DNA from 4 places in the Nocardia sp. NPDC004123 genome. Region 1 is predicted to be linked to each of the others. Evidence: riboswitches for the same ligand, from Rfam matches in the RefSeq annotation. Region 1 holds a riboswitch; each other region holds the start of a gene.
The links. A riboswitch is a leader RNA that binds a small molecule or an ion and turns the genes downstream of it on or off. The one in region 1 is predicted to bind magnesium.
Positions count from the first base shown of each region.

Region 2: it holds a riboswitch for magnesium, as region 1 does, so the genes downstream of both, ACWEQQ_RS43735 (hypothetical protein) here and ACWEQQ_RS10865 (NRAMP family divalent metal transporter) in region 1, are expected to answer to the same signal.
Region 3: it holds a riboswitch for magnesium, as region 1 does, so the genes downstream of both, ACWEQQ_RS19940 (hypothetical protein) here and ACWEQQ_RS10865 (NRAMP family divalent metal transporter) in region 1, are expected to answer to the same signal.
Region 4: it holds a riboswitch for magnesium, as region 1 does, so the genes downstream of both, ACWEQQ_RS13480 (MgtC/SapB family protein) here and ACWEQQ_RS10865 (NRAMP family divalent metal transporter) in region 1, are expected to answer to the same signal.

Region 1 covers NZ_JBSGGG010000006.1:203,775-210,828, forward strand. The annotation lists partial or broken gene ACWEQQ_RS10855 (molybdopterin-dependent oxidoreductase) at 1-2,317, shown strand, start outside; gene ACWEQQ_RS10860 (DUF6636 domain-containing protein) at 2,411-2,836, opposite strand; M-box (ykoK) riboswitch at 3,023-3,201, shown strand; gene ACWEQQ_RS10865 (NRAMP family divalent metal transporter) at 3,543-5,315, shown strand; gene ACWEQQ_RS10870 (hypothetical protein) at 5,490-5,765, opposite strand; gene ACWEQQ_RS10875 (LysR family transcriptional regulator) at 6,004-6,912, opposite strand; gene ACWEQQ_RS10880 (HD domain-containing protein) at 6,959-7,054, opposite strand, start outside.
Region 2 covers NZ_JBSGGG010000049.1:24,848-31,901, forward strand. The annotation lists gene ACWEQQ_RS43725 (ABC transporter ATP-binding protein) at 1-1,239, opposite strand, end outside; gene ACWEQQ_RS43730 (ABC transporter permease) at 1,266-3,023, opposite strand; gene ACWEQQ_RS43735 (hypothetical protein) at 3,060-3,845, opposite strand; M-box (ykoK) riboswitch at 4,202-4,386, opposite strand; gene ACWEQQ_RS43740 (MFS transporter) at 4,466-5,704, opposite strand; gene ACWEQQ_RS43745 (AfsR/SARP family transcriptional regulator) at 5,790-7,054, opposite strand, start outside.
Region 3 covers NZ_JBSGGG010000013.1:47,799-54,852, forward strand. The annotation lists gene ACWEQQ_RS19935 (magnesium transporter MgtE N-terminal domain-containing protein) at 1-923, opposite strand, end outside; M-box (ykoK) riboswitch at 1,028-1,208, shown strand; gene ACWEQQ_RS19940 (hypothetical protein) at 1,489-1,905, shown strand; gene ACWEQQ_RS19945 (DUF3558 family protein) at 2,003-2,515, opposite strand; gene ACWEQQ_RS19950 (DUF3558 family protein) at 2,515-3,039, opposite strand; gene ACWEQQ_RS19955 (DNA polymerase domain-containing protein) at 3,341-4,303, opposite strand; gene ACWEQQ_RS19960 (glycosyltransferase 87 family protein) at 4,409-5,677, opposite strand; gene ACWEQQ_RS19965 (serine/threonine-protein kinase) at 5,822-7,054, opposite strand, start outside.
Region 4 covers NZ_JBSGGG010000008.1:115,014-122,067, reverse strand. The annotation lists gene ACWEQQ_RS13500 (SRPBCC family protein) at 1-37, opposite strand, end outside; gene ACWEQQ_RS13495 (TetR/AcrR family transcriptional regulator) at 98-718, shown strand; gene ACWEQQ_RS13490 (ArsR/SmtB family transcription factor) at 715-1,056, opposite strand; gene ACWEQQ_RS13485 (MFS transporter) at 1,144-2,364, shown strand; M-box (ykoK) riboswitch at 2,437-2,612, shown strand; gene ACWEQQ_RS13480 (MgtC/SapB family protein) at 2,814-3,527, shown strand; gene ACWEQQ_RS13475 (AAA-associated domain-containing protein) at 3,589-4,212, shown strand; gene ACWEQQ_RS13470 (SDR family NAD(P)-dependent oxidoreductase) at 4,214-4,978, opposite strand; gene ACWEQQ_RS13465 (nitroreductase family deazaflavin-dependent oxidoreductase) at 5,102-5,542, opposite strand; gene ACWEQQ_RS13460 (helix-turn-helix transcriptional regulator) at 5,685-6,524, opposite strand; gene mraY (phospho-N-acetylmuramoyl-pentapeptide-transferase) at 6,607-7,054, shown strand, end outside.

The DNA.
Region 1 (7,054 bases):
CCGCTGCACCGGATACCGCGCGATCGAGGACGCCGTGCGCGGTGTCCGCCACATCGAGGATGCGGCGGCGGGCGCGGCCGTGGGCAGCAATCTCGGCGCGCCCGCGGGCCCGCAGGTGGTCACCGGGACCGCGCGCTACACCTTCGACATCGAGGTGCCCGGGCTGCTGCACATGAAGCTGCTGCGGTCGCCGCACGCGCATGCCCGGATCATGGATATCGATGTGTCCGAGGCACTTTCGGTGCCGGGCGTCGCGGCGGTCCTCACGCATCGCGACGCGCCCGACCGCCACTATTCGAGCGCCCGCCACGAGCATCCCGAGGAGGATCCGGACGACACCCGGGTGCTCGACAATGTGGTCCGCTATGTCGGCCAGCGGGTGGCGGCGGTCGTCGCCGACAGCGAGGCCGCCGCGGAGGAGGGCTGCCGTCGCATCCGCGTCGACTATCGGGTGCTGCCGTCGGTGCTCGATCCCGAGGCGGCCATGCGCCCGGGTGCGCCGATCGTGCACGACAAGGACGCCGCGACGGCCCGTATCGCCCGGCCCGAGAGCAATGTGGTCGGCGAGGTGCACGGCGAGATCGGTGATGTCGCAGCCGGCTTCGCCGCGGCGGCGGTGGTCTACGAACAGACCTTCCGGACCCAGCGCGTCCAGCACGCCAGCCTGGAGACGCACGGTGCGGTGGCGTGGTTCGACGACGACGGCCGCCTCACCGTCCGCTCCAGCACCCAGACGCCGTTCCTGACCCGCCGCGCCCTGTGCGCGCTCTACGATCTGCCGCTCGACCGGGTCCGGGTGGTGGCGGGCCGGGTCGGCGGCGGTTTCGGCGGCAAGCAGGAGATGCTGGTCGAGGACATCGTGGTGCTGGCGGCCCTGCGATTGCGGCGGCCGGTGAAGCTGGAATACACACGCGCGGAACAGTTCTACGGTGCGACCACCCGGCATCCGTTCACGGTGCACATCAAGGCGGGCGCCCGCGCGGACGGCCGGTTGTCGGCCCTGCAGGCGCGGGTGGTCTCCAATACCGGCGCGTACGGAAACCACGGTCCGGCAGTGCTGTTCCATGCCGTCGGTGAGTCGATGGCGGTGTACCGCTGCCCGAACAAGAAGGTCGACGGATATTCGGTCTACACCAATACCGTTCCGGCCGGGGCCTTCCGGGGCTACGGGCTCGGGCAGGTGGTGTTCGCCATGGAGTCGGTGATGGACGAGCTGGCCCGCCGGGTCCACCTCGACCCGCTGGTGTTCCGCGAGCGCAATATGATCGGCCCCGGCGAGCCCATGGTGACCCCCGGCGGCCACGAGGAGGATCTGCACATCGCCAGCTACGGCCTGGACCAGTGCTTCGGCATCATCCGCCGGGCCCTGACCGAACCGTTCCCACCGGCCCCGCCGGGCTGGCTGACCGGCAGCGGCACCGCCCTGTCCATGATCGCTACCGGACCACCCGGCGGCCACTACGCCGACGCCCGGATCACATTGCTGCCCAATGGTTGCTACGACCTGGCGGTGGGCACCGCGGAATTCGGCAACGGCACCACGACCGTGCACCGGCAGATCGCGGCGCAGGAGTTGGCCACCGTCCCCGACCGCATCGCCATCCGCCAGTCCGATACCGATGTGGTCCGCCACGACACGGGCGCGTTCGGGTCCACCGGCACCGTGGTGGCGGGCAAGGCGGTGCTGGACGCGGCGCGCAAGCTCGCCGCCGCGTTGTGTGCCACCGCCGCAACACATCTCGGCGTTGCCGCCGAGGACTGCGAGCTCGGCGCGGACTCGGTGCGCTGCGGCAATCGCGACATCTCCCTGCAGGCGCTGCACACGTTGTCGGCCGAGTCCGGGGAATCCCTTGCCGCAGACGGTCATTGGGGCGGCACGCCCCGCTCGGTCGCCTTCAATGCGCAGCTGTTCCAGGTGGCGGTCGACCCCGATACCGGCGAACTGCGCATCCTGCGCAGCGTGCACGCCGCCGACGCCGGCCGGGTGATCAACCCGATGCAGTGCCGCGGCCAGGTGGAAGGCGGTGTCGCCCAGGCGCTCGGCGCGACCCTGTTCGAGAATGTCCGCCTCGACGAGCACGGCGCGGTCGCCACCGTGGCCTTCCGCCGCTACCGTCTGCCCGCCTTCGCCGATGTGCCCCGCACCGAGGTCACCTTCATGCGTACCTCGGACGAGATCGGCCCGCTGGGCGCGAAGTCCATGAGCGAGAGCCCCTTCAGCCCGGTGGCCCCCGCCCTGGCCAATGCCCTCCGCGACGCCACCGGCATCCGCTTCACGGACCTGCCGCTCACCCGGGACCGCATCTGGCAGGCCCTGCACCATCGGCGGACCCGCCTCCCGGTCCGCGCGGCCACGCCCAGCCGCGCCGAATTGGCCCTGCTCACCGACTATCGAAAGCCGTAGGGCCCGTCAGTCGATGGTGTAGGCCTGGCGGGAGAGGCGGAAGCCGTGGCCCGCCCCGGCGCATTCGACGTAGTCGGTGGTGCTCAGGCAGGTGAGGCCGCCGACGGTGACGTTCGTGCCGTAGTCGAGGACCGCCGCGGTGGATTCGACCAGACGGTCGCCGTGGCAGTGGAAGTCGACGACGCCGGTGCTCTCCAGGACCAAGCGGTCGCCGTACTGGAGGTGGCAGTTCTCCGGCCGGGGCGGGGTGGCGTAGTCGTGCTGGGAGATCTCGCAGGCCGCGGTGGTCGCGGAGACGAGGCAGCCGATGTTTCCCGACGGCGTGCGGAACTGCACGAAGTCGGGCGGTGCCGCCTGGGCGATCGCCGGGCCCAGCGTGGACACGGCGATCAGGGCGGCGGCCGCGGTCAGGACACGGATCGGAAATTGCATGTCGACTCCCCGGTTCGGCAGGTTTACCGGTTGATCGTCGCCACCGCCGGATGCGATAACGGACCGGGTGGCCAGGAAGGTTTGCCACGGAGTTGCCCTGGCCGGATCGGGTGGGGCACAAGGGATTATGAGGAACCGACCGGCCCGGATTTGACAAGCGGAACGACCGGGCTCACCATTGCCCAGTCAGCACCTCGCTAGGCGAGGCTCCTGTACGAACACAGGCCACTGATCCGACGACGTCGAGAGACGCCCAGGGTTAGGACAGATCACCCCGGATTAAGGGGTGATCCGAAGTGGCTTCCCGGGTCGCGAGCCCCCGGATACGTCGTGCAGTGCCGAAGCTCTGACGAGAGGGGTGCAGGGTCCGCGCCCTCGCGCGAAGCCCAGATCCCTCCTGCTGTGCGCGATGCGACACCCGATGTAGTGACGTCCACGTACGTCCCGGCGGCAAGGAGGTGAGGGACGAACAATGAGTTCCGGCGATAGTCCGTATCCGAGTACGGATTTCACTCTTCAGACGTCCCCGGCTTGCCGCATTCCGGTCACCGGCTGACCCGTTTCCCGCACAGGCGTGCCCGGCGTTCCACCGCCGGTCGGTAGCCCGCGCGTGCCCCGGGCCGGTCGATCCGTGCCCGAACTCGCTCGGCGGCCGGGCGTATTCCGCACGCCCGCACACCTGATGATCGAAAGCGAGGGACAGGCCATGGCCTTCTTCGCGAACGGCTCCAGCCGCCGCACCTCCACCGTCGCCGTGCCCGCCGCAGCCGGCCGGCCCGCCGCCGACGTCCACCCCACCGGCGCCGTCATGGACAGCGCGCATGTCGGCGATATCGTCGGCGCGCTCGGCTCCATCGGCCGGCACGACACCCTCGAAGGCCGTTCCCGCCGCCAGCGTTTCCGCATGCTGCTGGCCATCATCGGGCCCGGCCTGATCGTCATGGTCGGCGACAACGATGCCGGTGGCGTGGCCACCTACGCGCAGGCCGGACAGAACTACGGCATGGCGCTGGTCTGGACCCTGGTGCTGCTGATCCCGGTGCTCTACGTGAACCAGGAGATGGTGGTCCGTCTCGGCGCGGTCGCCGGAGTCGGCCACGCGCGCTTGATCTTCGACCGCTTCGGCAAGTTCTGGGGCGCGTTCAGCGTCGGCGACCTGTTCATCGTGAACGCGCTCACCATCGTCACCGAGTTCATCGGTGTCTCCATGGCGCTCAACTACTTCGGGCTGCCCAAGGGCGTCGCCGTGCCGCTGGCCGCGGTCGCGCTGTTCGCCATGGTGGCCGGCGGTTCGTTCCGGCGCTGGGAGCGGTTCCTGTTCGGGCTGATCGCGCTGAACATCGTCATGTTCCCGCTGGCATTCCTGGTGCACCCCAAGGCATCCCAGGTCGCGCACGGATTCCTGCCGTCCTTCCCGGGCGGGCTGAACTCGACGCTGCTACTGCTCATCGTGTCCATCGTGGGCACCACGGTCGCGCCGTGGCAGCTGTTCTTCCAGCAGTCCAATATCGTCGACAAGCGCATCACTCCCCGCTGGATCCGCTACGAGCGCATCGACCTGTGGGTCGGCATCGTCGTGGTCATGGTCGGCGCGGTCGCCATCATGGCGGCGACCACCTTCGGCCTCGCGGGCACGGCCGCGGCCGGCAGCTTCACCGATGCCGGGGCCGTCGCCCACGCGCTGCACGACCACGTGGGCACCACCGCCGGCGCGCTCTTCGCCATCCTGCTGCTGGACGCCTCGCTCATCGGCGCCAATGCCGTCGGCCTGGCCACCACCTACGCCCTCGGCGACACCCTGGGCCGGCGGCACTCGCTGCACTGGAAGGTCTCCGAGGCGCCGGCCTTCTATCTCGGATACGCGGCGCTGCTCGGCGTCGCCGCCGCGGTGTCGTTCAGCCCCGATCACGTGCTGGGCCTGCTGACCCAGGGGGTGCAGGCGCTGGCCGGGGTGCTGCTGCCCTCGGCGACGGTGTTCCTGGTCCTGCTCTGCAATGACAAGGCCGTGCTCGGCCCGTGGGTGAACACGGTCAGGCAGAACATTGTCGCCGGGGTCATCGTCTGGTCGCTGGTGCTGCTGTCGCTCGCGCTGACCGCGGCCACCTTCTTCCCGGACCTGACCACCACGACCCTCGAAATCGGCTTCGGCGCGGGCGCGCTGGTCGGCGTCCTGGGCGGGGCGGGCATGCTCATCGCCTGGCAGCGCGGCCGGCGTCGCCGGGCCGAGCGGACCGCGGCCGAGCTCGGCGGACTGGATCCGGATCAGGTGGAGGAGCTGGACTCCACTCGCCTCACCAAGGCCGAACGCAAGGCCATTCTGGAGGCGGACCGCGACACCTGGCGCACCCCTGCGCTCGACACCCTGGCGCGACCGGCGTTCTCCACGGCGCGCACGGTGGGCATGGTCGCCCTGCGCGGCTACCTGCTGCTCGCGGTGATCCTGGTGGGCGTCAAGATCTTCCAGTCCATCGGCGGCTGATCAACCACGGCGCGGCCGCAGTTCCTGGACATCGTCACCGATGCGCTTGGGCTGCGGCCGTTTTCGATGAAGCTCACGTTTTCGATGAGGCTCAGCAGTGTGCGGGATGAAATCGGAAGGCACCACACAGGTTTGGACGAATCCGGTTCGGGGAATACCCGGGGTGCACGACCGTCAGAGATCGTCGAGATCGGGAATGGGGGGCAGAACCGGCTCTGGCCACTCCTCCAGGGTTGCCACCTGCAGGTGGATGAAGGCTGCGATGCGGTGCCGGGCCGAGGACGGGAGTCGCGCGATATCGGCCGGGCTCAGGACGTGTGCGCCGAAGGAGTGGGGCTGTGACGCTTCGGGGTCAGGCGATTCGGGAACAACCTCTAGCTTTGGCCGCGAAGCAGTGGCCGGAATGTGTGGCTCATCCGGGTCTGCGGTAGCGGCGGCGGTTCGCACCATGCCGTGACCATAACCCTTTGATAACGCCCACGGGGAGGCGTTGGCGCACTTGTGTCTTCGGGCTGCGAATTCAGCGAAGACATTGTAATGGCGAGAGAAATGTGCAGGCAGCGACGGCCCTTCGGAAATTCGGTGGGCCTGCGCCGGAACACTATGGTGATGGGCGTCACTCTGTCAACACTTCGGACAAAACCCCCCGGAATGGCGCGCAACTCCCCCGAAGACTCCCGCGGGCGATTCAGAGTGGGCGGCGCGCAATGGCATACAAATCGCGCGCCGGACCGGTCGGCTTCTGTCCGATCGGCCATACCGCACGCAGCTGTCTTTCCAGATCCAGACCGGTCACCGTGGGCGACATCAGGATCCCCTCGGCCAGTTCGGTGGCCACCGCCAGGGAACTCAGCACGGCCGGCGCGATGCCGTCGGCGACGGCGGTCTTGATCGCAGTGGTCGAGGACAGCTCCAGCGCGACATTCGGCTCCCAGCCCGGCATTCCGGCGGTCATGGCACGCTCGAAGGAGTTCCGGGTGCCCGATCCGGGTTCGCGATAGATGAGCGGGCTGCGCGCCAGTTCGGCCGCGTCGATCTCGGCCCGGCGGGCCCAGGGGTGACCGGGCGCGACCACCACGACCAGCCGATCCCGGCCCACCACATGGCTTTCCAGTTCGGTCGGCAGGCGGGGGCTCTCCACGAACCCGATTCCGGCCCGGCCCTCGAGCACCGCCTTGGCAACCTCTGCCGAATTGCCCGATTCCAGGGCGATGGAGGTGTCCGGCATCCGGGCGCGCAGGCCCACCAGCCACTTCGGGAACAGGTACTCCGCGATGGTCTGGCTGGCCGCCACCCGCAGCCGCGAATCCCGCTGCGCGCGCAGGCTGTCGATCCCGGCGTCCAGCCGGGCGGCCGCATCCACGACAGTGCGCGCCCATTCGGCGATGAGCGAGCCCGCCGCCGTCGGCCGCGAGCCGAGCGTCGTCCGCTCCAGCACCGGCACGCCCACCAGCTGCTCGAGGTAGCGGATGCGCGAGCTGGCGGAGGGCTGACTGATGCCGTGCGCCTTGGCCGCCCGGCCGAGACTGCCCAGCTCGATCACCGACAACAGCAGATCGAGGGCGGCCAGATCGGGGACGCGCGGGGACAACGGCACAGAGCGAGTCTATGCAGGCCGCCCGGCCGGGCCCGGCGACCCGCGGTCAGCGGGCGGCGGCCACCCGCTCGACCACCGGCCGCCAGGTCTCGAGGGGATGGACGGTCAGGCCGACCACCTTGCCCGCGTCGTCGGCGCGCCG
Region 2 (7,054 bases), on a different contig from region 1:
CTCGTAGAGTTCGGCATAGCGTCCCCAGTCGATGGCGATCCGCAGTTGTCGCCGCGCGGCGTCCTCGGTGAAGCCCCGCCGTAGCAGGTCGAGGAAGAAGCCGTCGCGCAGCCGCTGGTTGCGCGCACTGATCAGGGCGTGGTCGATCGCCGCGACCAGGGGCGCATGGGCTCGCGCCAGCCGCGCGAAAATGGCCTTGGCACTGTCGATATCGGCCTCGGCGAACAGGGCGCCGTCGACGGTGAGTTCGATATCCCCGTCGGCGGTGGTGGCCAGCCCCAGCATGGTGGCGGCGTCGACCACCGGCATCAGATCGTCGATCTCGAAGCGCAACCCGCCGGCCAGATCCGGCAGGTCGGCCCGCCCGCCTTGGGCGGCAACGAAATCCAGCATGCCGCCGATTCCGTCCACCCCGGCATCGGGCAGCGGCCGGGTGGTGGGTGTGGGTGTGATGCTCGGCCAGCCGCCATCGAAGGTGGCGTCGGTGAGCATCCGATAGGCCTGGTCCACCAGCGCCTGGAACCCCGCGCCGCGCGGGTCGCGCGGCCGCGGGAGCCGCACCTGGATCTCGCCCTTGATTCGCCCGGGATTGTTGTCCAGCACCAGGATTCGGTCGGCCAGCTGCACGGCCTCCTCGATGTTGTGGGTGACCATCAGCATGGTCTTGGTCGGGAAGGCGGTCTCCGCCCACAGGCGCATGAGCTCGCCGCGCAGGTTCTCGGCGGTCAAGACGTCCAGCGCCGAGAACGGTTCGTCCATGAGCAGCACCTCCGGCTGCACCACCAGGGCGCGGGCGAATCCCACTCGCTGGCGCATACCGCCGGAAAGCTCCTTGGGATAGGCGTTCTCGAAGCCGTCCAGGCCGATCATGTCGATGGCGTCGGTGACCCTCTCGCCGCGCTCCCAGGCCGAAATCCCTTGGGCGCGAAGGCCGAGTTCGACGTTCTGCCGCACGGTCAGCCACGGCAGCAACGCGAAGGTCTGGAACACCATGGCGGTATCGGCATTCGGCTCGGTGATCTCGGTCTGCCGGATGCGTGCGGACCCCGCAGAGGGGAGCATCAGGCCCGCGATGATCCGCAGCAGCGTGGACTTGCCGGAGCCGGATTTGCCCAGCAGCGCGACGATTTCCCCCTCCTGCAGCTCGAGGCAGACATCCGAGAGAACCGGCAGCTGCTCGCCGGAGGGGTTGGTGAAGTTCTTGGTGACACGATCGACGGTGATGATGGGGGCCGACACGGTGTGTCCTCCTTTCGAAAAGTGTTTCAGCTCAGCGAGAATCGCTGTTCGGCGGTGCGCTGCAGGCGCCGCCACAGCAGGCGGTTGATGGTCACCGTGACCACGCTCATCACCACGGTGCCGAGCAGCACCTTGGCGAAGACGTCGTCGGTGGTGGCATTGGTGATGTACGCGCCCAGGCCGTAGGCCTCCATATGGGTGTTCCCGGCCTCCACGACCTCGCCGACCAGCGTGGCGTTCCACGCGCCGCCGAACGCGGTGATCGCGCCGACCACGTAGCCGGGGAAGATCGCGGGCAGTATCAACGACTTCCAGCGCTGCCATCCGTGCACGCCGAGATCGTCCATGGCCTCGCGCAGGTCCGTCGGGATCTGCCCGGCCGCCGCGATCACATTGAACAGCACGTACCACTGCGCACCCAGCGCCATCAGCGCGATGCCGCCGATATTCAGTGAGATGCCGGTGTAGGTGAGCGCCGCGATGACGAAGATGAACAAGAACTGGGCCGGGAAACTGGCCAGCACCTGCACCACCGGTTGAGCGAACCGGCAGATGCGCGGATTCATCCCGATCCACACGCCGACCGGCACCCACACGATGGTGGAGACCACCAGCAGCACTATCACGCGGCCGAGGCTGGCCAGCCCCAGCAGCGAGGTCGGCCCGAATTCGGCCAGGCCCACGGTTCTGTCGAAGTAGGAGGCGAGTGCCCAGGTGCCCCAGGCGAGCGCGGCGAAGAGCAGTCCGAAGAAGAGCACATCGCCGATGCGGCTGCCCGCACGCTCGTCGTAGGCGGAACGGGTGCTGCGCCCGAAGACCCGCATGAGGCGATCGACCCGCTCACCGACCGGCCGTAGCACCCGAGCCAGCCGACCCGGCACCGTGCTGTGCCGCAGCAGGTCGAGCACCAGACTCCGTGGGGCCTGCGCACTTTCGGTGTGCTCCACCCGGAATCGCTCCGACCACGCCGTGAGCGGCCGCCAGAACACCACGTTCACCAAGACGATGGTGAGCACCATGACCAGCGCACCCATAATGAGATTGCCGACCTCGGCCTCGGAGGTGGCCGCCGCGATGAAGCTACCCATGCCGGGCAGCGCCTCGTCCCGGCCGGATACCGTGATGACCTCCGAGGCCGCGAGCATGAACCACGCGCCGCCGAAGCTCATCATGCCGTTCCAGATCATCGGCACCATGGCCGTCGGCACCTCCAGCTGCCACAGCCGCTGCCAGCGGGTGAGCCGCATCATGCGGGCCGCATCATCCAGCTCCCGGGGCATATTGCGCAACGCCTGGTAGTAGGCGAAGGTCATGTTCCAGGCCTGCGCGGTGAAGATAGCGAAGATACACGCCGCCTCCGCGCCCAGATACGAGCCGTGGAACATGCCCACGAACGCGGTGACCGTGATCGAGACCAGGGCCAGCACCGGCACCGACTGCAGCACGTCGAGCGCCGGGATGAACACCTTCTCGGCCCGCCGCGAGCGCGCCGCCCACTGGCCGACGATCAATGTGAAGAGGATGGACGCCACCAGGCCGATGAACATGCGCAGCGTGGTGCGGGCCGCGTAATAGGGCAGGTTCGCGGGATCGGTTGATACGGACTCGGTTCCGGTATCCGGCGTCCAGGGCACCGACATGTCCCGAAACAGCCGCAGCACCACCAGGATCAGCAGCACGCCCGCGCCGATGATCAGGTAGTCCACCGCCCGGAGCCGGCCGCGCGCCCGCGGCGCCTCGGGAGTCATCTTGGGGCGGTCGGGAATTGCCAATTCAAGAGTCATTGCTGTTCACCTCGCTCCGAGCGGCGTCGTCGCAACTCAGTTGGTCGATTCGGCGGCGGCCGCGGGCGGTGCGGTCATGACGTTGAAGGCGTGTACGGCCGAGGCCAGCACCGCCGGTGCGCCGACGAGCAGGTTGAAAACCACGACGCCCATTCCGGCCCCGACCACCGCGCCCTCCAGGCAGCCGGTGACGGCGCCGGGAATCGCCAACGTGCCCAACGTCAATGCGCCGACCGCGAGACCCTGGCCCGCGCCCAGCAGGACGCAGCCCAGCGGCGCTCCGATGACCGCACCCAGCAGCGTGCCCACCGCCAGGGCCACGGTGAGCTCGTTGTTGACATTCTGGAAGACGGTATTCATCCGATCCTCGAAGCTGTCGGGATCGGCAATCGGCTGTGCCGCAGGGCCTTCGGCTTGCGCCTCCGCGGCGGCGTGCAGCTCCGCGGCGATGCGTCGTTCCTCGGTGCTGACCGGTCGGGCCCGATCCGGGCGCGGGGTGAGGGTGGCGCTGTCGCCGTCGATGCGGGCGTCGATCGGGTACGTCGTGTCCTGCTTCGTGATGGTCAGCGGGATCGCCCCCACCACCACGCCCTGCGGGTCGAGGATCTGCAGCTGGTCGGTGGTGGTTCGGAGCGTGCCGAGGTCGGTGCGCAGCACCACCGATCGGTCCACGATTCGGGCGTCGCCGGACACGGCCTGAGCTGTCACAGCGTCGGCGAGCCGGGCGTCCGGTCCGGGTGCCGCGGCCGAAGCGGCGGCAGGGGCGACCAGTCCGGCGGTGGTCATCGCCGCGGTGGCGAATGCGAACAAGCGAATTCTCATCGGGATGTTTCCCCTCGGGATACTGCTGCCCGCATCGGATTCCGGGCAGCATCGAATACCGTCGGGCACGGTGGTGCCGACGGGTCGGATAGATATGCGAATCTCCGAATTCATTCGTAAAATGTGCATGCGAATAGTCCGGTGCCGCGCGGGCGGCATCGTGATATCGGAGAATTGCGTGCGTCGAGATATCGACGCGGTGTTGGTGTGGTGGCTAGCGGCCCGGACCGAGGCGGAGGGGCCGACCCGGAGATCCCGGGTCATCATCGGGTGCCATCGTGCTACCCGACCTCCTCACTGGTAGAACGCGATTCGTCAACGCACGGGGGGAGGTCGCCCGGAACTCTCGGGGCGGACGCACACCCCTCTCGTCAGAGTTTTGGCACTGCACGACGTGTTCCGAACCGGAGTGTTCCGAATCGGAAAGCCACTTTGGATTACCCCTTGATCCGGAGAAATCTGTCCTAACCTTGGGCGTCTCTCGACGTCGTCAGATCAGTGGCCTGTGTTCGTGCAGGAGCCTCGCCTATCGAGGTGCAACAGGGAACCTAGTTAAAGACTCGTTAAAAGTCAAAACGGCGCCGGATTCGGCGGTCCGGCGGCTCCGACGATCACCATTCTCATTCTTCGACTGTGGCCGACGCCGCTGATAGGGCACCGGCACGCCGCGTCAGCTGCCGCCCGCCGATCATGACCGCGGCGATGGCGGTCACGCCGAGCAACGCGCCCGTGACGAGGACGCCGGTCACCGATGTGCAGCTGACGATCACGCCGCCGGTGAGCGCACCGAGGGCGACGGCCAGGTTGTACATGGCGGTATTGAGGGCGGTCGCCGCCTCGGGATGGTCGGGGGCGGCCTGCAGGATCCAGGTCTGCACGCCGACCGGAATCGCGCCGAATGCCGTGCCCCACACCAGCAGTGCCACGATGCCGCTGACCGGTGTGGTCGCGATGAGCGGGAAGAGTGCGAGTGTCACTGCCAGCAGGGCGGCGGCGGCGACCAGGGCGCGCCGCGGGTCGCGGCCGGCGGCGGCGCCGCCCGCGAAGGTTCCGGCCACGCCCGCCAAGCCGAAGGCCAGCTGTGCGGGCCCGATTGCCCCGGCGCCCAGACCGGAGATGTCCTGCAGCATGGGCCGGACGAAAGTGAATGCCGCCCAATGCCCGCCCACCAGAAGGAAGGTGGCGATGACGCCGGCGCGGACGGCCGGTGTGCGCAACTGCCGCGCCAGGGCGCGGGGGCGGACCACCTCGGTGGCGGGCAGGGGCGGCAGCAGCAGCCGCAGTGCGAGGGCGACCACCGCGCCGAATCCGGCCAGTGCGGCGAAGGCGACGCGCCAGCCGCTCAGATTGCCGATCAGCGTCGCGGCCGGCACGCCCAGCACGTTGGCCGCTGTCGCACCGCCGAACGCGAGCGATATCGCTCGTGGAATATGGTGCGCGGGAACCAGTCTGACCGCGCACGAGGCGGCCAGGGCCCAGAAGCCGCCGATGGCGATGCCGGCGACGGCACGTGCGGCGAGCAGGATCGCGAAGTCCGGTGCCAGCGCCGAGACCGCTGTCGCGGCCAGCATCAGCCCGATCAGCCCGAGCAGGACCGTACGCCGGTCCGATCTTCCGATCGTGACGGGCAGGGTGGTCGCGGCCGCCGCGGCCATGAGTCCGGGCAGCGTGATCGTCAATGCGACCGCGCCGGGAGAGACGTCGAAGGTGTGACCGATGGGGGTGAGCAGGCCGACCGGCATGGCCTCTACGGTGACCATCGCGAAGGTGGCGGTGGATACCGCCGCGACGGCGAGCCAATTGCGGATCGGGGTTCCGGCGCCGGTGGATTCGTGGGTGGAAGCGATGGGGGCTGCCATTACTTCCACCCGCTCGTGTCGGAGGAGGAGGTGGTGTTCGCCATGTTCGCAAACACTTCCGGGCAGCGCTGATGCGACGCTGGCGTCAGCTGACAGCGCGCTGGTACAGCGCCTGCTCGAAGAGGACGTCGACCTGGTCGCAGGGGGTGCGCCGCCCTTCGCTGAGGACGGAGAGGAATCGGTGCTGCCCCAGCGCTTTCCGGGCGAGGGTGCACGCCTGCCGTACGTCGGGACCGGGATTGCCGTTCGTGAGGCGACCGTCCACTCGGTCGATGGCTCCCAGCAGGCGCGCGGCCGGTTCGGGTGCGCCGATGGCGAGGGCGGCCAGCGCACAGCCGACGGCGACGACGGGGAGCAGTCGTGGTGCGGCGGTGGCGGCGAGGTCGCGGGCTATCTCCAGTTGCCTTGTCGCGGTGCCGATTCGGCCCGTTCTGACCAGTGCGATCGCGTAGTGTGTGCGCCCCAGGATCTCGTCGGTGGCCAATGCCGCGGCCGGACTGCAGTCGGCACCGCGCAGCGGACCGTCGTCGCCGAACAATCGACCGTACAGCTCGATCGCCGTGCCCGGTTCGCCTTGCCGCAGTGCCAGATCGGCCTCGGCAATGCGGAGCCACTGCGCCGTTCCATCGGGCACCTGGGTATCCACCCACCTCCGGGCGGACGCCAGGTAGGCGGCGCCGCCGTCCACATCGTTCTCCCGCAGATGCAACTGCGCGGCGCGGCGCAGCACGCCCACGACCTCCTCGGCCCCCAGGCCCGGGGTCAGCAGTTCGGCGGCCCGGGCGATGAGGGGAGCACCCGCGGCGAGCCCCGCGGATTCGATCCGGTGGTGGGCCAGGTGCAGCAGCGCCCGGCTCACCCCGCGCGGCTCGCCCAGTCTCTCCAGAATGCTGATGGCCGCTTCGAGGTCGGCCACGCATCGCTCGAACGACTCTGTGTCACCGCCGATTTCGTCCAGCGCCCGCAGCACCAGCGCATTGCCGCGCAACCAGGCGTCCTCGGCGGCCAGGCACTGGTTCAGCAGGTCGCCGGCACCACGGTGCCGGTCGCGAAGCGCCAGCAGCAGCACGAAGATCGGATGCGGCGGCCGGGACTCGCCCATGGCGGTCCGCACCAGTTCATCGAATTCACCCGAGCAATCGGGTATTTGGCCCCACCACAACGGCTCGTGGTACGCGGGCAACTGGTGGGCGTAGCGGACGGCGAGAAAGTCCGCGGCGCGGCCCGGCGGCGGAGCCGCACCGAACAACGCCAGCACCCGCGGTTGCCAGGCCAGGGCCTCGCCACGGAGCCCGCACAGCAGCCAATGCCAGATCAGGCCGCCGTACAGACCGACCGCACACTCGCCGT
Region 3 (7,054 bases), on a different contig from region 1:
GGACACGAGACGAAGTCGACGTTCATCAGCCCGCCGGCGCTGTCGGGATTGAACCCCATCAGCGTGACGACCTTGACGCGCTGCCCGGGCGGCATCAGGTCGAGCACCCGCCGGCGGCGCGATTGCTTGAGTTCGATGACGGAGTCGGCCGCGTCGTCGGCGCGCATGCGCCCGAGCAGCGCCGCGACTTCCGCATCGGACATGTCGTTGAGCAGGCGGCTGGACTTGTCGGAGTCGAGCTCCTCGAAGACATCCGCCTCCAGTTCAGGGTCGTCGTGCACTTGATCCAGGATCTCGTCCTGCTCGTGCTTGTCCGCGTCCTCCAGCAGGTCGGCGATCTCAGCGGGCTTGAGCCCGCGCAACCGGCTGCTGAGCCGCTGGGTCAGCGACTGCTCATGGCCGATCAGCGGCTCGAACGCCTTCCAATCCCGGGAGGCGTGACCGCCGCCGGACTTGATCAGCCCGAACAGGCGAGCCGGGCGGCGGGTGTCCAGTCGCGCCAGCACCCAGCCCGAACCGGAGTCGTCGGGCACGCCGACCCGATCGAGTTCGACATCGTAGGCGCGCACCAGCTCCACCGCCTCCACATCGATCAGCCGGTGACCCAGGATGTCCGCGCGCAGCAGCACCTCACCCGCACGCCGCTCGAAGGACCGCAGGTCGACCTTGTTGACCGAGAGAACGATGCGATCGGCTCCGAACAGCCGGATACGTTCGGCGGAGACGAACACATCGCGCCCGCCCATCCCGACGACCACGCCGATCACCGGCGGATAGGCTTCGCCACCCGGCAGGCGCACGATGAGGTCGTCCACGCGGCCGATGGTCTCCCCCGACGCGGCGATCACCGGCGCCTTCAGCAACTGCGACAGATGCACCGTCGCAACCGATTCCGGCTTCGACGATACTGTGGGTTCGGTCATATGCGCTCCTGACTCGGCGACCCGGAATTCCGGCGGCCACGGGCGAACATTGCATGTCCGAATTTGACGAATCAATCCTCTACTGCCAGACTTTGCGGCGTCAATCAGCACCTCGCTAGGCGAGGCTCCTGTACGAACACAGGCCACTGATCCGACGACGTCGAGAGACGCCCAGGGTTAGGACAGGTTTCCCCGGATTAAGGGGTCACCCGAAGTGGCTTCCCAACGTCATTGTCATTGGGGATACGTCGTACAGTGCCGAAGCTCTGACGAGAGGGGTGCTCGCCCTCCGGCCTGCTGCCGTGGCGACTCCTCGGGTGCACCCTGGTCAGCGCCCTCGTGCGCTCCGGCCGCAAGGAGGTGAGGACGACCCATGACCCCCGGCGATAGTCCGTATCCGAGTGATCCGTTCCACTCACCCGTTTGCGGGTGGAAACACGCCACACGACTCTGACCTTTCACCACACCACGCACGATGCGTATCCCCATGACGCGGCCGTGTAATACGTGCTGGCCTTTCCACCCTCATTCGAAATCATCCACCCAGAATTTCGGAGGTTCGCCAATGAGGAAAATCACCGCGTACACCCTGGCCGCCACCGTCCCCGCCCCTGCCCTGTCCGCGCCGGTGCCGAAGACCGTCGCGAGCCAGGCCGACCAGGATGCCGCGTTCGCCGCGGCGGTCAACCAGTTCGGTCTGGCCACCTCGATGGGCACCCTGATCGGCACCCTCATCGGCGGCGCGGCCGGTTGCGCCATCGGCGCCGCGGGCGGCGCCATCGCCGGCGTCACGGTCATGTCGGTGCCGACCGGCATCGCGGGCGGCCTCACGGGCGCCGCCATCGGCATTCCGCTGGGTGCGGCGGCCGGTCTGGTGCTGACCGGCGTACCCGCCGCCATCGCGGTCGGCATCGGCCTGGCCCAGCGCCTGTCCGCGCCCGACTCCACCCCGGCTCCCGCCGGCGCGGCGCCTGCCGTCTAGCGGGCGAGTGCGATTGTTTCGGTGAAACCCGTTGCGGCGATGAGGGTCTCGACCCTCACCGCCGCTGTCTTCTTGTCCGGCAGCAGGTTGGGAACGGTCACACACCGTCTACCGAGAGGGTGGCCTGCATGAGAGTCATGGCCCCCGCGCACGGGTCCGGTTGCGCCGCGTGGTCGCGGTTCTGGACCCACCAGGTGACGGTGCCGGTGTCGGAGGCGGTCACGGCGCAGGTGCTCGGATCCTTCGGGTCACGCCAGTACATGCCGCCGAAGTGCTTGATCACCAAACGCTCGACCTGATAACCGAATTGATCAGCGATCTGGACCTCACGGCTCAGGGTGTCGTTCTCCAGCCAGGCGTAGGTGATGTCGACCGCACCGCCGTTCGGACTGGTGGCGGTCCAGTTGCAGATGGTGGGGGCGCTCTGCTGTCTGATGCCCGAGACGTGCAGGTTGCTCGCGATCTTCTGATCCTCCAGCGGGCCGCAGCCGGCCAGCAGGTTCGGGGCGTCGGCGGCGCGCACGGGCGATTCCTTCGGACCCTGCGAGCACCCCGAGAGTGCGGCGATCAGTAAGGCCGCCAAGGCGATTGGCGTTCGAACCCGACGCATTACCCCTGCCCGGCCTTCGTCAGAGTGGACGCCGCCAGCTGTTCCAGTCCCTTGCAGGGCTCCTTGGCGGTCTCGGTAATCGCGGCCCGCTCCGACCAATCGATGAAATCGCTGTCCCCGAACGGAAGTGCCACCTCGCACGACTGCGGCCCCTGCCATTCGATGCCGGATTGCCCGCCCACCTGAACGTCGGACGGGCGCGCGTCGGTGATCTGAGTCCGCCGGTCCGCGAGCGGACTGCCCCGGAACCAGTGGAATACCACCGCGTAGTCACCGCCCGCGGGCCGCTGCCATGCACATCCCAGCGGATTCACCGCCACTCGCTGCAGCCCATTGAGCCCGGTCGCCTGGCCGACATCGGCATCGGCCACCCCGCCGCACAGTCCGATGGTGTTCGGTGCCGGCATCACCGCCGCCCTGGATGTGGTCGTCGCCGGGGCCGCCCGTTGATTCGACGAGCCGCCGCAGCCCGCGATCGCCGCCCCGATCAGGGCGATCCCCGCCACCGCGCCTGCCGCTCTCATCACGCCGACCAGCGTAGGCGAACCGCCCGAATCATGCGATCGGCGACGCGGCGGACGATTTGTGACTTTCCGATATTCGGCGACGCACCTGCCACTCGCCTATTTCCGCGTGCCTTTCTCGAATGGATGCGGATTCATCCATGACTCTCGAACTCACCATTCCGGATCGTCCCGCGACGATCGTCTGGCCGGCCGAATTCGGGCCCGCCACCCTCATGGGCCTGGCCGGCCTGAGCCGGGTGCTCGTGCTGCCGGTGGTGTCCACCGTGGTGTGGGTGCCGGTCGGCGTGCCTGGCCTGAGTCAGTTCTCACGGCGGGCGCGGGCGCGGCGCTTGCCCTCGTGCATGGCCTGCACCCGCGCCACCGGGATGGTGTGTCCCTCGGCGATGAGATCGGCTGGGAGAGATTGGGGTTCGGGCATGGCCTCGGCCCAGGGATCGCGGTCGCCGAGCATCTTGGCCGCCGTGCGAATCGTGAAATCGTGCGGGTCGATGTCGGGCAGGTCCGCCCAGACGACCGGGAACGAGACGGTCGCGCCCGGGCGAATCCGCGGGCTGTAGACCGACACCACCGTCGCGCCGCCGGCGCGGGTCGAATCGAGAAAGACCTTGCCGCCCCGGTCTTCTCGAATGAACGCCGTGGTGGCGAGCTGCGGATCGAGCCGCTCGGCACGCGCGGCGATCGCCCGGGTCGCCGCCGCGGCATCCTCGAGATCGACGCCCGGCACCACCGGGACGAAGATGTGCACGCCCTTGGAGCCACTGGTTTTCACCGCGCCCGCCAGCCCGTCCGCCGCCAGCGCTTCCCGAATGAGCTGCGCGGCCCCGACCACCTGGGCGAAGGGCTGATCGGGCGCCGGGTCGATATCCAGCACGAGATGCGTTGGGCTGCCGGAATAGTCGGCGAGACCCGCCGCGTACAGCAGTGTCACGTGGTACTCCACCGCGCGCTGATTGCCGAACCACAGCAACGTCCGCACGTCATCGCAGAGCGCGTAGGACACCTCCCGTTTCGAGCTGCCCGCCCACAGCGTCACCCGCCGCACCCACTCCGGTGTGTACTTGGGCAGGTTCTTCTGCATGAACGGCTCCTGCCCCGGCCGCACCCGCACCACCGACAGCGGCCGCTCCCGCAATGACGGCACCATCCGCTCGCCGATCGCCTCCAGGTAGTCGATCAAATCGCCCTTGGTGGCCTCTGCCCCGTCGAACAAGGGACTGTCGAGACTGGAGAACTTCAGCCCGGCCCGCACGTCATCGCCCATCGGCCCACCATGCGCCACACCCGTACCGCCGTCAACCATCCCGGCCGTGGCAGCCGCGGCGCAGTACCGCGAGCTGATACCGGAAATGATGAAACAGGAAGGGGCCTAACGGACCAGCGCACCAACCGCATGGTTCTGGTCGACCGGCTGCACACGCCGGGTGCTGAGCAGGAACAGCGCCACCAGCAGCACGCTGAACCAGACGTAGGTGTTGCCGATCAGGTGCTGCCAAGGCGTCCAGTGCGATTCGCGATGTTCACCGTCCGGGAGCCAGTTCTGCGGGCCGATCACGAAGATCGCGGCCGTGATCGCGGTGACCAGGTACCAGCCCGCGGCACGGCGCCAGGGCAACCGGGTCGCGTATCCGAGCATCGCCAGCAGGGCCGGGGCGATCCAGATCCAGTGGTGCGACCAGGAGATCGGGGACACCAGCAGCGTGAAGACCGCGTTGATCCCGAGGGCCAGCGGCGGGAAGTCCACCGCGCGGCGCATGGCGGGCACCACCAGCGCCAGCAGTGCGGCGCTCAGCACCAGCCACAGAATCGTGAGCAGTGGCTTGTGGATCTCGAACCGAGCCAGCACCGCCTGAATCGACTGATTGGTATGGAATGCCGAACCGCTGAGCCCCGACACATTGCCCAACCCGCCGAACCAGTACTTCACCGACGCCTGCGGCAATACGGCAAAGGTCAGCGCGGTCGCGACGGCACCGGTGATCGCGGCCGTGACGGCGGCCTTGTAATCACGGCGAATCAGGAAGTAGAGGATGAACGCGGCCGGCGTCAGCTTCACCGCGGCCGCGATGCCGATCAGCATGCCGCGCCGCCACTTCGGCTTCTCCGTCAGGCAGTCGGCCACCACGAGCACCATCAGCAGCAGATTGACCTGCCCGAAATCCAGCGTCGAGTGGGTCGGCTCCAGCAGCAGGGCCAGCGGCGTGGCGCAGGCGGTCACCCACAGCCCGAGCCGCTGCCGGCTCTCCCCCGGCCACACCCGCAGCGCCACCAGATAGAACGAAATCGCCAGCGCGGCCACTGAGGTCACGAAGAACCCGGTGCGAGCCACGTCCCAGGGCAACGCCGCGAACGGCGACAGCACCAGCGCGGAGAACGGCGGATAGATGAAAGGCAGCCCGATCCCGATCGTGGTCTGCGGCAACTGCCCGTACATATCCCCGCCGTGCCATAGCGTCTGCACGCCCAGCCGATACACCTGCAGGTCGATGAACCCACCGGTGATCTGCTTGAACGGCCACACGGGCAGCATCAGGCACAGCGCGGTGGAGGCCACACACAACGCCGGAACCAGCCACATCACCCGCCCGAAACGGCGGGTCAGCGACTTCGGGTCAGCAACAGCGGTAGAACAACTCATCCGCCATCACATTATCGGCGTCCCCTCCCAGGCGTGCACCCGCACCCACCGAGACTCGCCAATGGGGATCGATGCCGGTCGCGGACCGCCGCGCGCACCGCTCGGACCAGCGCAGCCGCCGCGCCCGTGTGGGGCTCCCGACCGCTAGTCCTGCCGCCGAGACGACTCCGATGCCGTATCGGGGCTCGGCTCGTCCGTGCCCGCGGCACACGTATCGGATGCGGAGGCAACACGTTCGAGCGCCTCGATATCTTTCTCGATGACGCCGTAGAGCAGATAGGCGAGCACGAAGCCGATGATGCCGCCGATGCACAGGATCCGGACCGCCCAGATAATGGATTCGATCTCCGCGCCCGGCAGGAAGGTTATGCCGGTCACGCCGACCAGCGGCACCGCGGCCGCCACGGTGAGGTAGAAACCGGTGCGCCCGGCGAGGCGGCCCAGGTGGTCGATATCGGCGGCGTCGGACCGTCCGTGCACGAGGAAGACGGGATACAGGCACCGCACCACGTACCAGGTGACCGCGAAGTACGGATACGCCACCGCGATTGCGCCGCACACTACGACCGACAGCAGGAAATGCACGTAGGTGCCACGTGGAACGCCGCCGGCGATCAGGTTCAGCATCACCGGGACGATCACGCCGCAGAGCACCCAGAACACGAAGGCAATCCGCGCCGCCCGGCTACCGAGCCGCAGCGCATCGATACGCGTCCGAGTGAGGGTCTGGTCGCTGTAGTTCCATCCGAGCCGCAAACCAATGGGTACGACAATGAGGCGGCGCGACGCGTAGAGAATCAGGATTCCGCCCACCGCGATAGCGAGCGGATACAGCACCGAGGCGACATAGTCGAAGGACCGCTGAGCTGCGGGCGCGAGCTTACTGACGATGAGCATTTTGTTGTAGTAATAGTTGTACCCAGCCGCCACCACATTCGGTATTCCGATCGCTATCGCGATCATCGGCAGCGGCCACAGCGGTCCAGTCGGCCGCCGGGAGTGTTGCGGTGGGTCGACCAGATCCCGGGCCCGGGGGTCGAGGCACAGCTCGAATTGCTGAGCCAGCTCCGCGCCATTGGCCCACCGATCGTCCCGTCGTGGCGACAGGCAGGTCAACAGCACGCGGCGCAGCGAGGCGGGGCAGTCGGCGGGCAGGTCGTCCAGGAATTCCTCGGCGATCGGGCGGCGGCGGATCGCGAGTTCCTGCTCGACATAGTCCTGCGAATCCTTCGCCTCGACCCGGAGGAACGGTCGCCGGCCGGTCAGCAGCTCCCACAACACGACGCCGAGGGCGTAGATGTCACTGCGCGTGTCCAAGTCGTCGACCGTGCCGGGCAGCGACGGGTGGCTCGCCGCCAGATGCTCGGGCGACATGTA
Region 4 (7,054 bases), on a different contig from region 1:
ACACCGGCAGTTCTCGCTGGTGAATGTTCCAGATCATCGACTCACCCGTTCCGTACGGTACCGTATGTTCCGATTCCATACGGTACCGTACGGAGCTATGGCGGAGAAGAGGCGACGGCTCAGCCGTGACGATTGGGTCGCGGCCGCGCTGGCGGCGCTCGGCGAGGGTGGCGTGGGCGCGGTCGCCATCGAACCCCTGGCCGCGCGGCTGGGCGCGACCAAGGGCAGCGCCTACTGGCATTTCGCGAATCGGGACGAGTTGCTGGCGGCGGCCCTGCAGCGCTGGGAGCACGAGGAGACCGATGCGGTGATCGCGCTGGTGTCGGCCGAACCCGATCCGGCGGTCGGGCTCCGGACGCTATTGGGCGCGGCGCTGGCGCATCCGCAGGAGAAGCTCGCGGTACTGCTGGCCGGGGCGACGGATCCGCTGGTGGAGCCGGTGCTCACCCGGGTCACTGTGCGGCGCATCGCGTATCTGGCCGAACTGTTCACCCGGCTCGGTTTCGCCGACCCGGTGGCGAAACATCGTGCGGCACTGGCGTATTCGGCGTATCTGGGCACAGGTCAGCTGTGGCGGACGATGCGCGGCACGCTACCGGCCGACCAGGAGGCCTGGGAGTCCTACGTCGACGAGATCTGGCGGGTGCTGACCACCCCGGGTCCGACCGGGCACGCACCGGCGCCGGGCAGCGCGGAGTCGCCGCGAGACTCGGGCTAGACGCTCAGGGCCGCACCACGGCCGTGGGTGAGGACCAGGTCGAGCAGCCCGGGGAAGCGGGCCTCGAGGTCCTCGGTGCGCAGGCGGTTGAGGCGGCGGGTGCCCTCGTCGCGCTGGCGGATGACGCCGGCTTCGCGCAGGGTTCTGAAGTGCCCGCTCTGGGTGGATTTGCTGATCGGCAGGTCGAAGGTGGTGCAGGCCAGTTCGCCGTTCTCGGCGGCGGCCAGGCGGGTGACGATGGTGAGCCGGACGGGGTCGGCGAGGGCGGCCAGCACGGTGGTGAACCGCAGTTCGTCGCGGGCGGGGTGAACCAGTTCGGTCGCGGTTCGGCTTGCCATGGCGTCCAGGCTAGTCCACATGTTCACAAAATCCGAACATCCTGTTATGTTCGGAATTGTCGAACATGCCTGTGCCGGGAGGACGTCATGACCGTCGAGCAATCCACCGCAGCCCCCGAAGACGCGGCCGCCCCGCAGGATTCACCGCCGGGGAGCGGTGCACGGTTCTGGGGCACCGCCTACACGCTGCTGATCCTGTTGACCGGCACGAATGTGGCCACACCGCTGTATCACGGCTACGCGCATCGGTTCGGGTTCTCACCGCTGGTGATGACGCTGGTGTTCGCGGTCTACATGGGGGTGCTGATTCCCGCGCTGCTGATCGCCGGCCCTGCCTCGGATGCACTGGGGCGGCGCCGGATTCTGCTGCCCGCGCTGGCGCTGGCGGCGCTGGGCACGCTGGGTTTCGCGCTGGCCGGCGCGGTGGTCTGGTTGTTCGCGGCCCGCATCCTGCAGGGGCTGGCGGTCGGGGCGGCCTCGGGTGCGCTCACCGCCGCGCTGACCGAGCTGGAACCGCACGGTGACCGCCGCCGCGCGGCCCTGGTGTCGGCGGTGGCTTCGGCCGGCGGCATGGGCCTGGGCCCGGTACTGGGAGCTGTTCTGGCGCAATATCTTCCAGCCCCCTACGTGACGCCGTTCGTGGTGGAGCTGGCGCTGCTGATCCCGGCCGCGGTGGCGGTGGCGGCGCTGCCGGAGACCGCGACCATCACCCGGTGGCGGCCGCGGCGGCCGAGTATCCCGGCCGGGATGGGTGCGGTCTTCGCGGCCGCGGGCACGGGCGCGTTCCTGGGTTTCGCGGTGGTCGGCGTCTTCCTCACACTGATCCCGACCTATGCCGCGACCCTGTCGGGCAGTGCGAATCTGGTGGTCGGCGGCGCGGCGGCCGCGCTGCTGCCCGCGGCGTGGGCGGTGGCGCAGCTGGTGGGTTACGGCAAATCCGAACGGGCTCTGGACTTCACGGGGTTCCCGCTGCTGGCGGTGGGCCTGGTACTGCTGGCGATCGCGGGGGCGGTCTCCTCGCTGCCGTTGCTGTTGTTCGCGACAGTGCTGGCCGGGGCCGGTCACGGCCTGGTGTTCCTGTCGGGATTGACCGCGATCAATGCGGCCGCGCCGGCCGATCGGCACGCCGATGTGCTGTCGACCTATTTCGTGATGGCCTATTGCGGCAGCGGCGGCCCGGTCATCGGCGTCGGCCTGCTGGCGGGCGCGACCGGTTTGCTGGCTGCGGTGCAGATCTTCTCGGCGGTGGTGGCGGTGCTGTGTGTGGTGCGGCTGGTGGCGCGGGTCGCGGTCGAGGCGCGACGCTAGCGGGTGCGCGAATGCGACGGCGCTCACGTCGGGTTGCCGATCGCGGCGGGCCGGTGTTTACTTCTGGTCGCAAGGTGCCGTCGTTAGCTGAGGCTCCTTCACGGATACAGGCCGGCGATCCCGAACGTCGAGAGACGCCCCGGATCAGGACAGGTTTCCCCGAGCTAAGGGGATGCCCCGACCGGCTCCCGCCGCCCGTGGCGGGTTCACGCCGTGGAGTGCTGAAGGTCTTACGAGGGGTGGTACCCGTACCGGCGATGTCGCGCCGGTCCCACTCCCCTGGCATGCGTGCGTGTGGCGTCGAGGAGGTGGTGGTCGTGCCCGATGGACCGGATCGAGTTCCGTTAGCCAATCGTTCACTCGGTGTCACTCCCGCAATCTCCCGGCCGCTACCCGTACCCCGGTAGCGTCCGAGTCCGGAGTGCGCCGTCATCCGCTGGGAGATCGAGATGACCATGTGGGAAATGCTGCTGCGGCTCGGCACGGGTGTCGGGTTGGGCGCGGTGATCGGGTTCGAGCGTCAGTTCCGGGCCCGGATGGCCGGACTGCGCACGAATTCGCTGGTCGCCGCCGGGGCGACCTTGTTCGTGCTGCTGTCCGCGCACGGCTTCAACGGCGCCTCGGCGGATCCGACTCGTGTTGCGGCACAGATTGTTTCGGGTATCGGCTTCCTGGGCGCGGGCGTGATCCTGCGCGACGGGTTCAATATCCGCGGCCTGAACACCGCCGCGACGCTGTGGTGTGCGGCGGCGGTGGGTGCGCTCGCGGGTGCGGGCATGTATTCGACCGCGGTGGCGGGCACGGTGGCGGTGGTGGTGGTCAATACCGCGCTGCGCACGGTGGCGCGCACGGTGGATCGCCCCGGTGTCGACGAGGCCGAGGCCCAGGAGGCGTTGTACGCCTTCCACGCCGACACCGACGACGCGCACGAGGCGCATGTGCGGGCGCTGCTGGTGCAGTCGCTGACGCGCACCGATTTCCGGCTGGTGTCGATCTCGAGCCACGACACCTCCCCGGGCCGGGTGCAGGTGCGGGCGGAGTTGACCGGGGACCGCCGCGACGACCGGCAGATGGAGGCCGCGGTGAGCCGGTTGAGCCTGGAGCCGTCGGTGACCAGCGTCGGGTGGCGCACGGTGCCGCTGCGGGCGGAGGCCGAGGAGTGAACGCCGCGCTGCGGTCGTATCCGTCGCGCGGGGTGGCTTCGGCGCAATCGCCGAGATCACGGTGGAGCAGCCGCGCCCGCGCAGCCGCCGCACGCCGGGGTTCGAGACGCTGGTCGATCAGATCTACGGTCTGCTCACCGGCCGTGACACCGAAGTCGCTGCGGCCCCGGCGGATACGTTGACGCCGTTCGCGGTGCCGCTGCCCGATGCCTCGGTCGGCGGGATCGCGGGTCTGCTGGAGCTGGTGTACGGCAACGACGGCCGCGCCGACCTGCCGGTGGTGGCCGACGAGCTGAATTTCGAGGTCGACGACCTGATGCCGCTGGTCGACGCGGCGGCGCTGCTGGGTCTGCTGCTGGTGGAGTCCGGTGACGTGATGCTGACCAATGTCGGGGCGAATTTCACCAATGCCGACATCCGGTCCAGCAAGGCGATTTTCGCCGCGCAGGCCCGCCGGCGTGCCCCGCTGGTGCGCACCATCTGCTCGGCGCTGGTGGGCAGCAGCGATCAGACGGTGGGCGCGGATTTCATTCTCGATCTGCTGCGGCGCGGCTGCTCCGACGACGACGCCCGCCGCCAGCTGGAGCTGGCCATCGACTGGGGCCGCTACGCCGAGTTGTACGACTACGACACCGATTCCGGCCGCATCACCGCCGATCCCGCCGCCGATCTGCGCGCGTCCTGAGTCACACCATCGCCGACGGGATCACCGTGGTGAGGCCGCCGTCGACGAGCAGGTCCTGACCGGTGATGTAGGAGGCGTCTGCGGAGGCCAGGAACGCGACGGCGGCGGCCACCTCGTCGCTGTCGCCGACCCGCCCCAGCGCCACCCGTGACCCCGCGGTGGCCTGCGCGTCGGCGGAGGCCTCGGCCCGGTAGGCGGGGGTGTCGATGTAGCCGGGGCTGACCGAGTTCACCCGGATTCCGCGCGGCGCCAACTCCGCCGCCAGCGTCCGCGTCAGATTCTGCACCGCCGCCTTCGTCGCCGAATACAGTGCGGCGCCGGGCGCGCCCCGATACGGGGCGAAGGAGGCGTTGAGGACGATCGCACCCCCGTCGACCAGCAGCGGCAGCATGTGCTGCACGGTGAAGAACGCGGCCTTGAAGTTGATCCCCACCACCCGATCGAACTCGTCGCCGGTGACCGCCGAAACAGGTTGGAACGCACCGATTCCCGCATTCACGAACGCCACATCCAGCCGCCCGAACCGCTCGGACACCACCCGCGCCAGCGCCGCGAGATCCTCGGGCTCGGTGGCGTCTCCGGCCGCCCCGGCCGCCCGCTCCCCCAGCTCGGCCACCGCGGTGTCCAGCCGGTCCTTGTCCCGCCCGGTCACGACCACCCACGCCCCCTCCGCGACGAGCCGCCGCGCGGCGGCCAGCCCCATCCCGCTGCTGCCGCCGGTGATGAGCGCGACCTTGTCCTGGAACCGGAACCCGTTGTGTGTCATGGCTTCAGCCTGCCGGGCCGCGTGATGGGTTAACAGTGCGCAGTTATCGTGGGTGTGCCACCACCACCTTGCCGGGCACGGCTCCCGCCGGCGCGGCGAGGGCGCCACCGGTGGTGACCGTTGTCAGTCCCTCAGTTCACAGATGACGACCGGGATCTCGCGGGTGGTTCGCTCCTGGTAGTTCGCGTAGCCCTGGTATGCCGAGGTGATCTGCGGCCACAGTTCGGCTCGCTCGCTGTGATCTGCGGTGTGTGCGTGCACTTTTCGCCGTCGGCCGTAGATCACCAGTTCGGCATCGGGGTGCGCCTGGAGGTTGCGGTACCAGTCGGGATTCCGGTCGTCGCCGCCCTTCGAGGCGACCAGCACGACCCGGCCGGCGTCATGGACCGGAGCGGTCAGGTAGCACGAGCGCGGCAGCCCCGACTTCCGCCCGACCGTGTGCAATTCGACCACCGGCATCCCGAACGGGTTGGCCAGCAGTTTGTTCCCGCTGACGGTGAGGACGACCCGGTGGGCGAGGTTCATCAGTTTGGCCCCGCTATCTTTCAGTGCGTACTTGTTCAACGCCTGTCCCTTGTCCCTGATGCATCGAAGCCTTCTACGACGGCCACTAGAGTCGAGTTAGCGCTGCAAACATTACCAGAAATGTGAGCAGGGTCAACATTGCTGGGTTGCGGCCCGCGAGCACGATTCGGTGCCGGCGAGCTCAGGCGGGCGAGGCCAGCCGGAGGCGGTGGAGCTGGTCGAGGCGAGCGGCGGTGTCGGTGCCGGCGCGGGGGTTGTAGAGAACCAGGTGGCGGTCGGATTGGTCGGCGAGGGTGAGGGTGGTGGCCTCGAAGTGGAGTTCACCGGCCTCGGGGTGTGCCAGCGCGTTGACCGCCTGCTGGGCCGGGCCGACATCGTGGCGCGACCACAGGCGCGCGAATTCCGGGCTGCGGGAAGCGAGTTCGGCGATGACGGAGTCGAAGCCGGGGTCGCCGGGGCAGAGTGCGGAGTCGGCACGGTAGGCGGCCACGACCGCGGGGGCGGCCTCGGACCAGGTCTGTGGCATGGCCAGGTAGCGCGGGTTGGTGAAGTAGGTGACCAGGCAGTTGCTGCCAGGGCCGTTGTAGCCGAAGACGGCGCGGGCGGTGTCGTTGTAGGCCAGCATATTCCAGTAGCGGTCGCGCAGAACGGCCGGGCGGGGGTTCCAGGCGTCGAGCAGGTTGCGGGTCTCGGCACCGATGCCGGTGCCGCTGTCGGTGGCGGCGCAGGGCGGGTTGAGACCGGCCAGGACGTAGAGGTGAGCGCGTTCGGGGGCGGTGAGCTGCAGGGCGGCGGCGACGGCATCGAGGACGTCGGTGGAGACGGTGATGTCGCGGCCCTGTTCGAGCCAGGTGTACCAGGAGACGCCGACACCGGCGAGGACGGCGACTTCCTCGCGGCGCAGCCCGGGGGTGCGGCGGCGGCCCGCGGCGGGCAGCCCGACCTGATCGGGGGTGAGGCGGGAGCGCCTGTCGCGCAGGAACTCTCGCAGATGGTCGCGTCGTCGGCCCGCTGTGTCCATACTTCACGCTAACAATCACGCATGCCCGTTTCGTTCGGGTCCCGGTTAGCATGTGACCGAATTCGGGTCTCGAGGGGGGCGGATGCGGCAGATTCTGGTGGCGGCGATGGTCGCGCTGGCGGTGTCGATCACGGTGACGCCGTTGCTGATCCGAGTCTTCACCCGCCACCGGCTGGGGCAGCAGATCCGGGCGGACGGCCCGGCGAGCCATCTGGCCAAGCGCGGCACCCCGACCATGGGCGGGCTGGCGATCCTGATCGCCCTGTGGTGCGGGTACGGGGCCGCGCACCTGGTGGGGATGTACTACGAGGGGACCGGCACGACCGCGTCGGGGCTGCTGGTGCTGGGGTTGGCGACCGCGCTGGGCGCGGTGGGTTTCCTCGACGATGTCATCAAGCTGTCCCAGCAGCGCAGCCTGGGGCTGACCGCGTCGGGCAAGTATCTCGGGCAGGTCAGTGCCGCTGTGCTCTTCGGGGTGCTGGCCCTGCATTTCCGGGGCGGTTCGGGGCTGACGCCGGGCAGCCGTCAGG